DNA from 2 places in the Acidovorax sp. FG42 genome. Region 2 is predicted to be linked to the other one. Evidence: riboswitches for the same ligand, from Rfam matches in the RefSeq annotation. Region 2 holds a riboswitch; the other holds the start of a gene.
What was found. A riboswitch is a leader RNA that binds a small molecule or an ion and turns the genes downstream of it on or off. The one in region 2 is predicted to bind glycine.
Positions count from the first base shown of each region.

Region 1: another riboswitch for glycine. It lies ahead of ACODSM_RS06470 (D-amino acid dehydrogenase); the one in region 2 lies ahead of gcvT (glycine cleavage system aminomethyltransferase GcvT).

Region 1 covers NZ_JBMDJM010000004.1:125,886-134,039, reverse strand. The annotation lists gene ACODSM_RS06505 (TetR/AcrR family transcriptional regulator) at 153-1,052, shown strand; gene ACODSM_RS06500 (DUF2867 domain-containing protein) at 1,049-1,624, shown strand; gene ACODSM_RS06495 (ABC1 kinase family protein) at 1,611-2,942, shown strand; gene ACODSM_RS06490 (hypothetical protein) at 2,939-3,349, shown strand; gene ACODSM_RS06485 (YXWGXW repeat-containing protein) at 3,553-4,005, shown strand; gene ACODSM_RS06480 (YXWGXW repeat-containing protein) at 4,162-4,629, shown strand; gene ACODSM_RS06475 (2-keto-4-pentenoate hydratase) at 4,679-5,461, opposite strand; glycine riboswitch at 5,693-5,804, shown strand; gene ACODSM_RS06470 (D-amino acid dehydrogenase) at 5,900-7,216, shown strand; gene sorU (SorU family sulfite dehydrogenase c-type cytochrome subunit) at 7,280-7,618, opposite strand; gene sorT (SorT family sulfite dehydrogenase catalytic subunit) at 7,620-8,154, opposite strand, start outside.
Region 2 covers NZ_JBMDJM010000023.1:56,035-64,188, reverse strand. The annotation lists gene ACODSM_RS20455 (LysR family transcriptional regulator) at 1-703, opposite strand, end outside; gene ACODSM_RS20450 (Lrp/AsnC family transcriptional regulator) at 957-1,415, opposite strand; gene ACODSM_RS20445 (TRAP transporter substrate-binding protein) at 1,871-2,842, shown strand; gene ACODSM_RS20440 (TRAP transporter small permease) at 2,968-3,462, shown strand; gene ACODSM_RS20435 (TRAP transporter large permease) at 3,548-4,825, shown strand; glycine riboswitch at 4,831-4,936, shown strand; glycine riboswitch at 4,950-5,080, shown strand; gene gcvT (glycine cleavage system aminomethyltransferase GcvT) at 5,130-6,272, shown strand; gene gcvH (glycine cleavage system protein GcvH) at 6,353-6,727, shown strand; gene gcvP (aminomethyl-transferring glycine dehydrogenase) at 6,842-8,154, shown strand, end outside.

The DNA.
Region 1 (8,154 bases), on a different contig from region 2:
CTTTTTGATAGCTATCAACGCATGAAATACCTGCGCTTGATGCTAAAAACGCCTCAAAACCCCTGCTTGCGCCTGCCAAGAGGTGGCTTGACGCCATAAACAGAAATAACTATTCTTTAAATTGCATATTCAATCAATTTAAGAATAGTCAAATGAAAACCACCCGCCAGCAGCAAGACGCCACGCGCCGCCAGATCGTGGCCAGCGCGGTGGACCTCATGACCCGCCAGGGCTTTGACGGCACAACGATGAAAGACATCGCACGCGCCGCCGGCATTGGCGACGCCACGATCTACAAATACTTCCCCACCAAGGACCGCATCGTTCTGGGCTACCTGGACGATGTGGCCCACCAGGCGCTGGCCGACACGCTGCAGACACCGGGCTTTGCGGGTTACGGCCTGCAAGAAAAGCTGCAGCGCCTGACCGATGCCGTGCTGGAGCGCCTGCTGGCCGACCGCGAGTTTGTGGCCCAGGTGCGCGGCCTGGCCCGGCGCTCGCCGCTGTCGATGCTGGCCGAGCCGCTGGCAGCACGCCAAAGCCTGCGCGAGGCGGTGGCGAGCTTTCTGGAGGCGGCCGAGGCCAGCGGCGAGATCGAGCCCTGCGACTTCAAGGGCCTGGCAGGTAGCCTCTACACCGACTACCTCGCAGGCGTGGTGACGTACTGGCTGGCCGACACCTCCGACGAATTTGCCGACACCACGCAGCTGGTGGACCTGTCGCTGGGCGTGCTGGTGCAGGCGCTGCGCGGTGGGCTTGTCAACCGCGTGCTGCAACTGGGCGGCTTTGTGCTGCGCAGCCAGATGGCCCGCATGGTGCAACACGGCAGCGGCCTGATGGGCATGCTGCACATGGCCCAGCAGGCCATGGCCAGCGCGCCCGCAGCAAGGGCATCGCAACCCCCTGCCGGTAGGGCCGCGGCCGAAGACCTCGCCCCGAAAACTGCGCAGCCTGCGCGTGCACCCCGCAAACCCCGGGCGGCCGCCGGCCCCACGGAGGCCCCCACCGCCCCCCGCCCCGCCACGCCCCGCAAAAGAAAGAGCGCACCATGAACGCGCCCCCTACACCGGCCGCCCCCACCACCGCGCACGCTACCCAGGTGCCATCCGGCACGGCCATCCACGCCACGCTGCCGGGGGCCGATTTTTTTGATGCCTACGAGGTGGCCGACCGGCACCCCGCGCGCTCGGCCCTGCAGTCGTGGCTGGATGTGGCGGCCCGCACCCCGGCATGGACGCGCGCCCTCATGTTCGTACGCAACAAGGCCGTGCGCCTGGTGGGCCTGAAGGACCTGGGCCAGCTGGACGACGGCCACCCGCCCGCGAGTGGCCGATCCCTGCGCGACGCGCGCAGTTACCGCGTGGGCGACCGTGTCGGCATCTTCCGCATCCGGCACCTGAGCGACACCGAGGTGGTGATGGGCCAGGACGACAAGCACCTGGACGTGCAGGTGTCCATCTGCAAACAGCCCGCCGCCCCCGGCACCGCGCCCCGCGTGGTGCTGAGCACCGTGGTGCACATCCACAACACGCTGGGCCATGCGTACATGGCGGTGATCACGCCGATCCACCGCGTGATTGCACGCTGCACGGCGCAGCGCCTGGCAGACCATGGCCCAAACTGACGCAAACGCACCCCGCACCGGCAAGCTGGCGCGCAGCGCCATCACGGGGCTCGCGGCCGCGCGCATCGGCATGGCGGAGCTGGGACACCGCACGCGCAAGCGCTCGGCCCAGGCACAGGCCGAGCACGAGGCCGCGCTGGGCCGCATTTTGTTTGGCGCGCTGGGACAGCTGCGGGGCTCGGCGCTCAAGGTGTCGCAGTTGCTCAGCATGCACCCGGGCCTGCTGCCCGACGGCGTGCGCAGCGAACTGGCACGCGCCCACCACCAGGCCCCGCCGCTCAACCGCGCGCTGGTGGGACGCGTGTTCCGCCAGGCCTTCGGACAAGAGCCCGAGGCGCTGTTCGAGCAGTTCGAGCCCACCGCGTTTGCCGCCGCCAGCCTGGGACAGGTGCACCGCGCGCAACTTGCTGGCCACGGCACGGTGGCCGTGAAGGTGCAATACCCCGGCATTGCCGCCACCATTGCCAGCGACATGCAGCTGATGCGCGCCGCGCTGCGCGCACTGGCCCACACCGACATGCCGCTGCCCACCGATGCCGTGCTGGACAGCGTGATGACCGAGATCGAGGCCACCCTGCTGCGCGAGGTGGACTACCTGCAGGAGGCCGAACAGCTGCAATGGTTTGCCCAGCATGCCGCGCAGCCGGGCGTGGTGATGGCGCAGCCCATCCTCTCGCACACGCGCGGCCAGGTGCTCACGCAGCAGTTTGTGCCCGGGCTGCCGTTGCAAGCCTGGCTGGCCACACAGCCACCGCAGGCACTGCGCGACCAGGCCGGGCAGCACCTGTGGGACTGGTTCATGCACTGCATCTTTGTGCTGGGGCAGGTACATGCCGACCCGCACCCGGGCAACTTTCTGTTCGCGCCCGATGGCACGGTGGGTGTGCTGGACTTTGGCTGCACGCGCGCCCTGCCCAGCGCATTCCGTGCGCAGGTGGTGCAGGCATGGTCTGCCCTGCTGCGCGCCCCTACCGACCCCACGCGCAACGCACAGGTGCTGCAGGCCTACCAGGCGCTGGGGCTCTTGCGCAAGGACTTGACCGTGCAGGCCTACACCACTGAACTCGCCCCCGCGCTGGCCGAGATGCAGGCCTGGCAGATCGAGCCCTTCACCCAGCCGGTGTTTGACTTTGGCACCAAAACACCGCCGCCCATCACCCCCAGCCAGCACCAGCGCGTGCTGGGCCAGCACCTCGCCCAGATCCCCGGCGAGATGCCCGCGTTCGAACGCATGTGGATGGGGCTGATGCACCTGCTGACGCGGCTGGGTGCCCGGGTGCACACCCGCGCCCACAAGGCGCTGGCCGTTCACCCATGACAAACACCGCGAACACCGCGTTGACCCTGGCGGCAGCCGGGCTGGCCCTGGTGGGTGTGGCGCACTCGGTGCTGGGAGAGCTTCTACTGTTTCGCAGGCTGCGTACGCAGGGCCGCCAGACGGCGGGGCGCGCGGAGGTTGGCACGGCGCAGCAGTTGCTGCACGCCCCGCACCTGCGCATTCTGTGGGGCACCTGGCATGTGGCCTCGGTACTGTGCTGGGCACTGAGCGCCCTGCTCTGGCGCCTGGGTACCGCACCTTGGGACGCGGCCCTGGGCGCCTGGGCCGCCGACGCCGTGGGCATTGCCACCCTGGCCAGTGGCATGCTCGTGTTCTTTGCCACGCATGGCAGACACCCGGCGTGGTGCGCGTTGCTGGTGATTGCGACGCTGGTGTGGTGGCGCTGAAGCAAGCCATCGCGGGCGGATGGATGGGAGACGCCGACGCCGGATGCCTGAGCAGGCGTGACAAAAATCACACGGCAACCGTTTGCCTCCGAAGTCGGCAACACAACTTCACAAAGCTTCGCAATGGGACTACACCGGCTTGACGCAGCGTGCGCACCATGAAGTCTCCGGTTCCGCAAGGAATCACATCTGAGGAGAACCTTATGGCCCGCAAAGCACTTGCCGCTGTGTCCATCGCCCTGCTGTCGCTGGGCGCCGCGAGCGCGGCGCAGGCGCAGACCAGCGCCACCGTTGTCATCCAGGCAGGTACGCCTGTCTACCAGCAACCCGCCCCAGTGCGCGTGCAGTACCAGGCGCCGCCCCCACCCCGCTACGAGGTGGCGCCGCACCCGCGCCGCGGCATGGTGTGGGTGCCCGGCCACTGGGAATGGCGTGGCCACCGCCATGTGTGGATGCAGGGCTACTGGGTGAAGGCCCGCCCCGGCTACCACTACCGCGAGCCCCGCTGGGTGGAACACGGCGGCCGCTGGAACATGCAGCCCGGCGGCTGGGACCGTGATGGCGATGGCATCCCCAACCGCCGCGACCGGGACCGTGACGGAGACGGCGTGCCCAACCGCTACGACCAGCGCCCGGACAACCCCTACCGCCGCTGATCCACCCCGGTGGGACCGCTGCGCGCGCCGACAGGCAATGGGCAGTCCGACTGACAGACGCGCCACCACCCACCGGCCACGATGAGGCCACAGACGCAACACCCGGCCCGACGCAGGCAGTGCCTGCGGTCGGCCAGACACGACAAGGAGTTCACCATGACCCACGCCACTTTCTTGCGCAACACCTTCACTGCAGCGGCCCTGTCCGTGACAGCGCTGACGGCGCTGACGGCGCTGACAGGGGCCATCACACCGGCCCAGGCCGCCACGCAAGCCACTGTGATCGTGCAGTCGGGCCCACAGCAGGGCATCGTCATCCCGGCACCCCCGCCACCCCGCCGCGAAGCCGTTCCGCACGCCCGCAAGGGACAGGTGTGGGTGCCTGGCTACTGGGACTGGCGGGGTCACCGCCACGTGTGGGTGGCAGGCCACTTTGAAAAGGTGCGGCCAGGCTACCGCTATCGCACCCCCCAGTGGGAGCAGCGCGACGGGCGCTGGGAGCTGCACCGGGGCGGCTGGGACCGCGATGGCGACGGCATTGCCAACCGCAATGACCGCGACCGTGACGGCGACGGCGTGCCCAACCGCCGCGACCACCAGCCGGACAACCCGCGCCGCAACTGATCGTTGATCGACGCTCCGCTGGCTAGCCAGGGCGCCAGGCCCTGTGCCTTTATGGCAGGTGCAACACCGCCTGCCCCAGCCCGGGAAAGTCGGCCACCACCTCAGCCCCCGGCGCCACCAGCACGGTGCCGGTGCATGACCCGGTGGTGACCCAGTGCCCCGCGCGCAGTCCACCCAGGCTGCGCGCGCCTTCGTTGGCCAGCCACACCAGCATGCGCAGCGGGTCGCCCGCCGGGTTGCCCCAGGTGGCATGTTGCACGGCCACGGCCCCGTTCACCGACAAAGTCACCGCTTGCGCCAGGGGCTGTGCGGTGGCCACTTCGTCGGTGCCAGTCCCCACAATCAGCGCTCCGTGGCATGCCTGGTCGGCCAGGCGGCTCCACTCGCCCTGCTGCGCCCAGGCAGCAAAGCGCGTGTCGCACACCTCGATGGCGGCCCGCACCGACGCCACGGCGGTCAGCACTTCGGCGGCGCTGTAGGGGGTGGCGCGGGCGGGCAGGTCGGCCCCCAGTTCGTAGACCCATTCCGCCTCCACCCCCATCACGGCAAAACCAGATGCAGCCAGCAACACGGGCTCGCCCGCTGCAGCCACCCACACCGAATCGCGGGTGAGTGCAGCGCGTGCCGGTTGCGCCTGGGGCGACGCAGCCCCGACCTTCCAGCCAGCGATGTGCCCGCGTGCACGCACCACCGCGTCTTGCACGGCATAGGCCTCGGTGGCATCGCGCGGGCGCAGCCCTGCGGGAAAGTCCAACGGGCGGGGCGTGCGCCCTTCCCGGGCCTGGGTGATGACGGCGGCGCTGGCGGCAGGGTCCAAAGCGGTGGGGGACATGGCAAAAACTCTCCGTGGTGCAAGGGGTCGGCGGGATTATCGGCACCTTCCCCCATCGGCCCCGCCCCGCTGCATCAGCAACGATTGCGCCCCATTAGCCACCGGAGTTGATCCGGCGCACAGGCTTGCCCCCTAGAATCGGCCTCGCAGGAGAGCACGGCAGGCACAGGCCACCGCTGCACCGAAGGCGCAAACTCCCATACACGCTCAGGTCCCGTACTGCACCATTCATCAAAGCCGTCTGGAGAGCCGCCTCGCGCAACGCGAAGCGCACCGAAGGAGCAAGCCGCAGCCCGGGTGGGTGGCGGTGAATCTCTCAGGTACCAAGGACAGGGGGAGCGGCAGCTAGGGCATTCATGCGCCAGCTGCACGCTATTGAATTCATAGCTGCCAGCGCATATTGTTCTAGCGCCAGAGCCCAGAAAGGCTTTGAAAATCATGCGCGTGATCGTTTTGGGCGCCGGCTTGCTCGGCGTGACTTCGGCTTATTTCCTCTCGCAACTCGGTCACGAGGTGACCGTCATCGACCGCCAGGGCACGCCCGGCGCCGAAACCAGCTTTGCCAACGGCGGCCAGATTTCGGTGAGCCATGCCGAGCCCTGGGCCAACCCCAGTGCGCCGCTCAAGGTGCTGCAATGGCTGGGCAAGGAAGATGCGCCCCTGCTCTTCCGCTTGCGCGCCGACATGCGCCAGTGGCTGTGGGGCCTGTCCTTCCTGCGCAACTGCACGCCCGCACGCACGCGCCACAACATCGAGCAGATCGTGCGCCTGGGCACCTACAGCCGCGACACGCTGCAGCAGCTGCGCGCGGCCACTGGCCTCCAGTACGACCAGCGCACGCAGGGCATCCTGCACTTCTATACCAACCAAAAGGAGTTTGACGGCGCGCTGGCCCCGGCCGAGCAGATGCGTGCGCTGGGCTGCGAGCGCCAGGTGATCAGTGCTGACGAGGCCGTGCGCATCGAGCCTGCCCTGGCCCACATCCGCCCGCAGCTGGCGGGCGCCACCTTCACGGCCGAAGATGAATCCGGCGACGCCAACCAGTTCACGCGCGAGCTGGCCAAGCTGTGCGAGGCGGCGGGCGTGCAGTTCCGCATGGGCCACCACATCACTGCGCTGCGCGAGGTGGGTGGCCGCATTGACCATGTGGAAGTGACCAATGCCGAAGGCCGCTTCGAGCGCGTGCGCGGCGATGCGTTTGTGCTGGCCATGGGCTCGTTCAGCCCGCTGCTGGCGCAGCCGCTGGGCATCCCGCTGCCCATCTACCCGGCCAAAGGCTACTCGGTGACCATGCCGGTCAAGGACGCGGCCAAGGCGCACCAGGTGAGCCTGACGGACGACGAGTTCAAGCTCGTGTTCTCGCGCTACACCAGCGAGCGGGGCGACCGCCTGCGCATTGCGGGCACGGCGGAATTGAATGGCTATGACCGCCACTTGAACCAGGTGCGCTGCGAGGCCATCGTGCGGCGAGTGGAGCAGCTCTTCCCCGACGCGGGCGACACCACCCAGGCGCAGTTCTGGAGCGGCCTGCGCCCCGCCACGCCCAGCAACGTGCCGCTGATCGGCAAGACCAAAGTGGGCAATTTGTTCCTCAACACCGGCCACGGCACGCTGGGCTGGACGCACGCCTGCGGCTCGGGCAAGGCGCTGGCCGACATCGTGAGTGGCCGCGTGCCCGAGGTGGAGTTTGCGTTCCAGGGGCTGCAAGGGCGCGCAGCCGGGGCGGCGCTGGTGCCGTCGCGCACAGCGGCCTGAGGCAGCGCGCGGTTGCAGGCGGTTGCAGCGAGGCCACGCTGCAACCGGTGCGAAAAGCTGCGCCTACTTGGCCGCGCCTGTGGCGTGCGCCACAAACTGCGCCACGGCCAACATGTCCTTTTCGCTCATGCGTTCGGCATAAGACGGCATCACGCCGATGCCTGCCTTGAGCGCGCGCAACACGCGGCCCGCGTCGGGTTTCAGCTCATCCAGCACCGGGCCGACCTGGCCCTCGGCACCGGCAGCCTGCAGCGTGTGGCACACGGCACAGGCGGGCTGGATCTTGGTGAACAGTTCCTTGCCGCGCGCCAGTTCGGCGGGATCGGCGGCCGCAGCCGACGTACAGGCGCCAGCGGCCCACAGCGCCGCTGCAAGGCGGCGCGCTCCGTTGCTCCCACCCATCTCAGGCCACGGTCACGGTGACAGCGTGGTCGCGCCAGCTGGCGTTGTTGTAGCCACCCAGGTTTTCCTCGCGCTGCTCGGCCTGCACATTGCCCGCCGTGTCGGTGGCGCGGCTGGCCAGCACATGGGTGCCCGCCTCCAGCCGCACGGGCAGTGCAAACTGCCGCCAGGCAAAAGGGCCCAGGTCCGGGCCGATGAGCTTGGCCGCCTGCCAGGTCTTGCCGCCGTCGGCCGACACCTCCACGCCCTTGATGCCGCGCGTGCCGCCAAAGGCCACGCCATGCACCTGCACCTGGCCGGGCTTGAGGGGGCCCTTGTCGGTCAAGGGGCCGTTGATCCAGGACTTCACGCCCATCTCCCACACCGAAGGCTGGTCAGGGCTGGCCTTGGAGCCGGGTGGTGACATGCGGTAGCCGTGCGACATGATGCGCGCCTGCGACTGCGCGCTGCCGAAGGCCACGCGCTTGACGTACTTGATGTTGTTCACGCCCTGATAGCCGGGCACCACCAGCCGCAGCGGGCCGCCATGCGCCAGT
Region 2 (8,154 bases):
CCACGCCAAAGCCGCCTTGCACCAACTGCACCATGGCAGAAATCGACGAGATGGTGTGCACGCAACGCGGCTCTACCTGGGCCTGGCGCAACGTGTCGAGCAGGGACACGTGCGGCTGCGAGCCGCGCTGGAAAGTCAGGATGTCAGCGCCTGCAAAATCTTCCAGCGCATAGCGACGCTTGCGGTGCGTTTTGCTGTTGCCCACAAACACCATCTCCATGGGCGTCACCGCCTGGCTACGGATGCCATCCGCCGCCGCCGGCAGGGCCGCGAACACGGCATCCAGCGTGCCGCGGCGGACCTGGTCGAGCAACACCGGGGTGGTCTCCACCGTCAGCTCCAGCTCCAGCAACGGGTTGTCCTTGCGCAGCTGTTCCACCCACGGAATGAGCCATGAGTGCAAGACCGATTCGATGGCCCCCAGGCGGATCGACACCTCCAACGGTCCGCCCGATCCCATCTCGGATTTGAGCTGGCGCTGCAGCTCCAGCATGCGCTTGGCATACACCAGGAACCGGGCACCGGCCACCGTGAGTTTGAAATGCTTGTCGCGCCGGTCCAGCAATAGCACGCCCAGCTCTTCTTCGAGCGCGGAGATGCGGCTGGACATGGCGGACTGGGTCAGAAACAGCTTCTCGGCAGCGCGTGTCACGCTCTTGAGAGAGGCCACCCAGTAGAAGGCTTCGACAAAACGCAGGTTCATGGTGTTCTTCGGAAGGGCTGGGTGTGCTTTTACTCAAACAGCTCTGCGCACTGCCCAGACGGGCGCACTGCGATGGTGCGCGGTGTGGAAATCCAGCCGCCTTTTTCCGGCAGACACCGCGCTGTAAAAGCGATTGTGCCGTCGCATTTCAAGGTCACAACGCAGAACTGCTCGCAGTTGGGGCGCTGGCCAAAAGTGCGTTGCCAGTTATCTGCAAGAAATCTCCGGCGTCTTGCCACGCCACATGAACGGCCTACCCGGTGAACAAGGGCAGGTCTGCCTTCTTCAAGGTCCGCAGCACAAAGCTGGAGCGGCTGTGCCGTATGCCTTTAATCTTGTAGAGCTTCTCGCGCAGCAGGCGCTCGTAATCGCGGGTGTCCTTGACGACGATGCGCAGCAGGTAGTCGTAGTCACCGGAGACCAGGTGCGCCTCGATCACTTCGGGAATGCTGGCCAGTGTCTCGCCAAACTTTTCGAGTGTGTTGTCCGAATGGCTGTCGAGGGTGACCTGCACCAGTACCGTGTCGGCCAGGTCAAGGGACTGAGGATTGATGCGCACCGTGTAGCCCTGGATGACACCCGCCTCTTCCATCTTTTTGATGCGCCCCCAGCAGGGCGACGGGCTCAGGCCCACGGTCTGCCCTATTTCTTGCAGGCTGGCGCGAGCGTTGGCCTGCAAGACAGCGAGAATTTTTCTATCCAGTCGATCCATCGGCCTGATTATTCAGCAAATCATTCAGATGCAGAAAATTATTCTGCATGTTCAACAGAATGCGCCAAATTCAGCAAATTCATCTGCAGCACCCGGCGCATACTTCTTCCATCAAGGCGCTCTTACCGGAGCGCACAAATTGACAAGGCCCCGGCTGGTTACCGCCAGCACGGGGCCCTTGGCATTCCAGATGCCTCCACACACTGAATAGTGAATAGCCGCTTGCATCCGTCGGTGGCGTGCGGACTACGTACGGGCCTCAACCGCTCCGCTCCAAGGAGGTGTCGCCAATGCAACTGCAAACGCCGGGTGACCCAGTTGATAAGCACGCTTACCAGCACAAACCCGGATGCCTGCGGCCATGCTGCACCGCCATAATTTGACCAAGGCCAGGGGCGGCTCTGCCAGGAGCCCAAGTGCCCCAATCCCGTGCCCCAACATCAACAGGAGACACCATGCAATTGACCAAACTCGTCGTTGGACTGAGCCTCGCGCTCGGCTTTGTGGCCACCGCTGCTGCGCAGACCACCATGCGCATCAGCATCTCGACGGCCCAGAACTCCCACCAGGGTGTAGCCATCGACACGTTTGCCAAAGAGGTCGAAAAACGCACGGGGGGCCGCTACAAGATCCAGACGTTCTACAACGGCGCCTTGGGAGGCGAGCGCGAATCGATCGAAGCCGTGCAACTGGGCACCCAGGAACTGGCCTTCAGCTCCACAGGCCCTGTGCCCAACTTTGTGCCCGAGACCAAGATCCTGGATGTCCCCTTCCTGTTCCGCGACAAAGCCCATGCACGTGCGGTGCTGGACGGTCCTATCGGCCAGGACCTGCTGTCAAAGTTCGACGCCAAGGGTTTCAAGGCACTGGCCTGGGCCGAGAACGGCTTCCGCCACATGACCAACAGCAAGCGCGACGTGAAGGAGCCCGGTGACCTGAAGGGCCTGAAGATGCGCACCATGGAAAACCCCGTGCACATTGCCGCGTACAAGGGCTTTGGCATCATCACCACGCCCATGGCCTTCCCTGAAGTGTTCACGGCGCTGCAACAGGGCACGGTGGACGGCCAGGAGAACCCGCTGTCCGTCATCATCTCGGCCAAATTCGACCAAGTGCAAAAGCACCTCACCCTCACCGGCCATGTGTATTCGCCCTGCATCTTCGTGATGAACAAGGCAGCTTTCGACAAGCTTTCGGCAGCCGACAAGCAGGCCTTCATTGACGCAGCCAAGGAAGGCACCAAGGCCAACCGTGCACGTGTGGACGAAGACGACGCCAAGGGCGTGGCTGACCTGCGCGCCAAGGGCATGACCGTGATCGACAATGTGGACAAGGCCAAGTTTGTGGCGGCTCTGGCCCCTGTGAACGCCGAGTTTGAAAAGCAGTTCGGCAAGGCTGCCATCGACAAGATCCGCGACGTCAAGTAATTTGGGTCTTTGCTATTACCTTTGTAGCTAATAACGCCCGTAGCCATTGCGCTATCGGGCGTTTTTATTCTTGAGCCATCGCTGGTTCTGATCACCTCCTACCTGCCCATGGTCGGCATCGCCCCATGAAAAACGCTTTTCTTACCTTTGAGCGATGGACCACCTTCATCGCCATGCTGGGCGCTTGCGCCATGTTGACCCTGGCCTCGGCCCTGGGCATGTTCCAGATCGTGACGCGCTTTGTGCTGGAGCAGCCCGCCGAATGGACCGAAGTGCTCATCCGCTTCAGCCTGATCTGGATGGTGTTCCTGGCCATCCCGGCCGCGTTTCGCCAGGGCGCGATGGTGAGCGTGGACGTGCTGTACCGCTGGAGCCCGCCACGCATCAAACGGGTGCTGGACTGGGTGGTCGCACTGGCGGCCCTGGCCCTCATCGGCATCATCATCTGGTACGGCTGGGACTACGCGCAGCGCGGTGGGGTGCAGAGCATGGCCGGGCTGGAGTCCGTGTCCATGTTCTGGGCCTACCTCGCCATGCCGGTGGGGGGGCTTTTTTGCATCGTCGGCATCATTGGCAACCTCATTGATCCCCTGCGTATGGAACTGGAGACTGCTCAATGAACGCCGCGCCGAGCCGCCTCAAGCCAGTGAACGGCCCCCTTGGGGGGCAGCAAGGACATGCAATGCCGAGCGTGGGGGTCCAACTATGAGTTTGGTCATGATTTCAACGATGGTGCTGTGCTTTGCACTCACCGTCTCGGTGGCTGTGTCCATCGGTTTGGCGTCCATCCTGGGCATCCAGGCCTCCAACGCGAACATGCTCATCTCCGTCAAGGAGATGTTCGGGGCCATCAACAAGTTTCCGCTCGCAGCCATCCCCTTCTTCATCCTCGCGGGCAACCTGATGGAGACCGGAGGCATCTCGCGCCGTTTGGTGGAGTTTGCCAAGAGCATAGTCGGCGGCGTGCAGGGTGGCCTGCCCATGACCTGTGTGCTGACCTGCATGATCTTTGCGGCCGTGTCCGGCTCGTCGGTCGCCACCACGTTTGCGATTGGCGCCATCCTGATTCCCGCACTCATCAAGCATGGCTACCCCACCAGCTACGCTGCCGCGCTGCAGGCTACCAGTGCCGAGTTGGGCGTGATCATCCCGCCCTCCATTCCGATGATCCTGTACGGCGTGAGCGCCGAGGTGTCGATTGGTGAGCTGTTCATCGCCGGCTTCGGCCCCGGGCTGCTGATCAGCGCCGCATTGATGCTGTTTGTCTGGCTGTACTGCAAGTACAAGGGCTGGGGCAAAAACGACGGCGATGGGCGCATGCCCTTTGGCAAGGCCGCGCTGCAGGCGGGCTGGGCGCTGCTGATGCCGGTGATCATCCTGGGCGGCATCTATGGCGGCGTGTTCACCCCCACAGAGGCATCAGCCGTCGCCGTGTTTTACGCGTTGGTGGTGGGCATCGTCATCTACCGCGAGATCAAGCTCAAGGACCTGTTCGCCATCCTGCGCAAATCGGCCATCTCGTCGGCGGTGATCATGTTCATCATTGCCAACGCCGGCTTGTTTGCATTCCTCATTACGCGCGCGGGCGTGCCCGATGCCATCGGCCGCTGGCTGGAGGCGGTTCTGCAGTCCCCAGCCCTCTTCCTGCTGGGCGTGAACGCGGCACTGTTTGTGATCGGCATGTTCATCGAGACCAGCGCGGCGATCATCGTGCTGGCCCCCATCCTCGCGCCTGTGGCCATGCACTTCGGTGTGGACCCCGTGCACTTCGGCCTCATCATGGTGGTGAACCTGGCGCTGGGCATGATCACGCCCCCGTTCGGAGTGAACCTGTTTGCTGCCTGTACGGTGGCCAGAATCTCCTTGGACCGGATCATCAAGCACCTGCTGCCGTTCGTCGGCGTGATTCTGGTGTGCCTTTTGATCATCACCTACGTGCCATCGATCTCGTTGGCACTTCGGGATCTGATCTACGCAAAGTAGTTAGAATCGCCCGGTCAGGAGAGAGTGCTCCGTCTTGTCCCCAGGACGCGCAGCACCGCCGAAGGCGCAGGCACCCGCCGAACGCTCAGGCAAAAGGACTGGCAACCGCCCGCAGCGATGCGGGCGTTCCCTTGCTGGAGAGAGATGGCCCCACAGTAAAAATCTGTGTGCAGGCCATCCACCGAAGGAGCAAACCGTATGGCCAGCCAGGGCGCTGCGGTGAATCTCTCAGGTAAAGCGGACAGCAGGGCAAATCCCGTGGCCACCATTTGGCTGCGGCCCCCATTTGCCCCGGAGTTCCGCCATGTCAGCCACTGCCCCCCTGCTCACCACGCCTCTGAACGCCCTGCACATCGAGCTGGGCGCCCGCATGGTGCCTTTTGCAGGCTATTCCATGCCCGTGCAGTACCCCTCAGGCCTGATGGCCGAGCATGTGCACACCCGCACTGCCGCCGGCCTGTTTGACGTGTCGCACATGGGCCAGCTCAAACTCATTGGCGCCGATGCTGCCGCAGCGTTTGAAACCCTGATGCCCGTGGATGTGATCGACCTGCCCGTGGGCAAGCAGCGCTACGGTCTGCTGCTGACCGACGAAGGCACGATCATTGACGATCTGATGTTCTTCAACCAGGGCGTGGTGGATGGCGAGCCCACCTTGTTCGTCATTGTCAACGGCGCCTGCAAGGTGGGCGACATTGCCCATATCCAGGCCCACATCGGCCAGCGCTGCAAGGTGGTGCCCATGCCCGACCACGCCCTGCTCGCTCTGCAGGGCCCACAGGCCGTCACCGCCCTCGCCCGCCTCGCGCCCGGAGTGGAAAAGCTGGTGTTCATGACCGGTGGAGCATTCAACATTGCTGGCTGCGACTGCTTTGTGACCCGCAGCGGCTACACCGGCGAAGACGGCTTTGAAATCTCGGTGCCCGCTGCGCAGGCCGAGACGCTCGCCCGCGCCCTGCTGGCCCAACCCGAAGTGAAACCCATCGGCCTGGGCGCGCGCAACTCGCTGCGCCTCGAAGCAGGGCTGTGCCTGTATGGCAACGACATCGACACCACCACCACGCCCCCCGAAGCCGCGCTGAACTGGGCCATCCAGAAGGTGCGCCGCACCGGTGGCGCGCGTGCAGGCGGCTTCCCCGGTGCCGACAAGGTGCTTGCACAGATCGACAACCCCGCCACCCTGGCGCGCAAGCGTGTGGGTCTGGTCGCGCTGGAACGTGTGCCGGTGCGCGAGCATACCGAACTGCAGAGCACGGACGGCCAGAAGATCGGCGAAGTCACCAGTGGCCTGCTGGGCCCCACGGTGAACGAACCTGTGGCCATGGGCTACGTCACGCCAGCTTTTGCCGCCATCGGCACCCGTGTCAACGCCATCGTGCGCGGCAAGGTGGTGCCCATGGAAGTGCGCGCCATGCCGTTTGTGCCGGCCAATTACTACCGCGGCTGATTTCATCAGCGAAGCGCAGAAGCTGCGCCCGCTTACATTGCAGATTCCTTTACTTTTTTCCTTTGCTTGAGGAGCTTCCCATGACGATCAAATTCTCCAAAGACCACGAATGGATCAATGCCGCTGACGCTAACGCTTCGGTGGTGGGCATCACCGTCCACGCGCAGGACGCTCTGGGCGACGTGGTGTTTGTAGACCTGCCCGAAGTGGGCAAGAGCTTTGCCCAGGGCGAAGTGGCAGGTGTGGTCGAGTCCGTGAAGGCCGCCGCCGATGTGTACATGCCCGTCTCTGGCGAAGTGGTCGAAGTGAACGAAGCCCTGCGTGCCGACCCATCCCTTGCCAACAGCGACCCGCTGGGCGCTGGCTGGTTCTTCAAGGTCAAGCTGGCCGACGCGAGCCAACTCGACGCCCTGCTGGACGAAGCTACCTACACCGAGTTCGCCAAGAACGCCTGATCCCTGCTGACTCAGAGGGCATGGCGCCGGGCCATGCCCGGCCCGCCGCCCTGTCGCGTGCGCGCTCTATTCCCGGCACCGCCCCCAACCCGCTGCGACCTACGAGACTGCCCCATGCTGATGCAATCCGCCACCCCCCTTGGCGCGCTTGAAAACGCCACCGAATTCCTGCCCCGCCACATCGGCATCGACGCGGCCGACGAAGCGCACATGCTGTCGGTGATCGGCGAGGCCTCGCGCCGTGCGCTCATCGAATCCATCGTGCCGCGCTCCATTGCACGCAGCCGGGGCATGGACCTGCCTGCGCCGCTCACCGAAGCGGCCGCATTGGCAGAACTCAAGGCCATCGCGGGCAAGAACCAGCTGCTCAAGAGCTTCATCGGCCAGGGCTACTACGGCACGCACACGCCCGGCGTCATCCTGCGCAACATTCTGGAGAACCCCGCCTGGTACACCGCCTACACGCCCTACCAGGCCGAAATCTCCCAAGGCCGCATGGAGGCCCTGGTCAACTTCCAGACCATGGTGTGCGACCTGACGGGCATGCCGATTGCCAACGCATCCATGCTGGACGAAGCCACCGCCGCCGCCGAGGCCATGACGCTGGCGAAGCGCTCGGTCAAGAGCAAGAGCAACGTGTTTGTGGTGGCGGGCGACGCCCACCCGCAGACCATTGAAGTCATCCAGACCCGCGCCAAGCCCCTGGGCCTGGAAGTGCGCCTGGCCAATTCGGCCGAAGAATGGAACACCCTGCTGGACGGCGACTACTTTGCCGTGCTGGCCCAATACCCCGCCACCAGCGGCCGCATTGACGACCTGCGTGCCGACGTGGAAAAGGCCCATGCCAAGCAAGCTGCCTTCATCGTGGCGGCCGACCTGCTGGCGCTCACCCTCATCACGCCACCCGGCGAACAAGGTGCCGACATTGTGGTGGGCACCACCCAGCGTTTTGGCATGCCCATGGGCGCCGGGGGCCCCCACGCTGCCTACATGGCCTGCCGCGACGAATTCAAGCGCAGCATGCCTGGCCGCCTGGTGGGCGTGAGCGTGGACGTGCATGGCAAGCCCGCCTACCGCCTGGCCCTGCAAACGCGCGAACAGCACATCCGCCGCGAAAAGGCCACCTCCAACATCTGCACGGCCCAGGTACTGCCCGCCGTGATCGCCAGCATGTACGCCGTGTACCACGGCCCCGAAGGCCTCAAGCGCATTGCACAGCGCGTGGCTGCCTATACCGCCGTCCTGGCCCAGGGCCTGAAGCAGCTGGGCGCCCCAGTGCGTGAGCAGGCGACCTTCGACACGCTGAGTCTGCACACCGGCGCCGCTACCAAATCCATAGCTGCTCGCGCAGTGCAGATGGGCGCCAATCTGCGAATTTACTTTGAAGAGTACCTGTGCATCTCGCTGGACGAGACCACCACACGCGC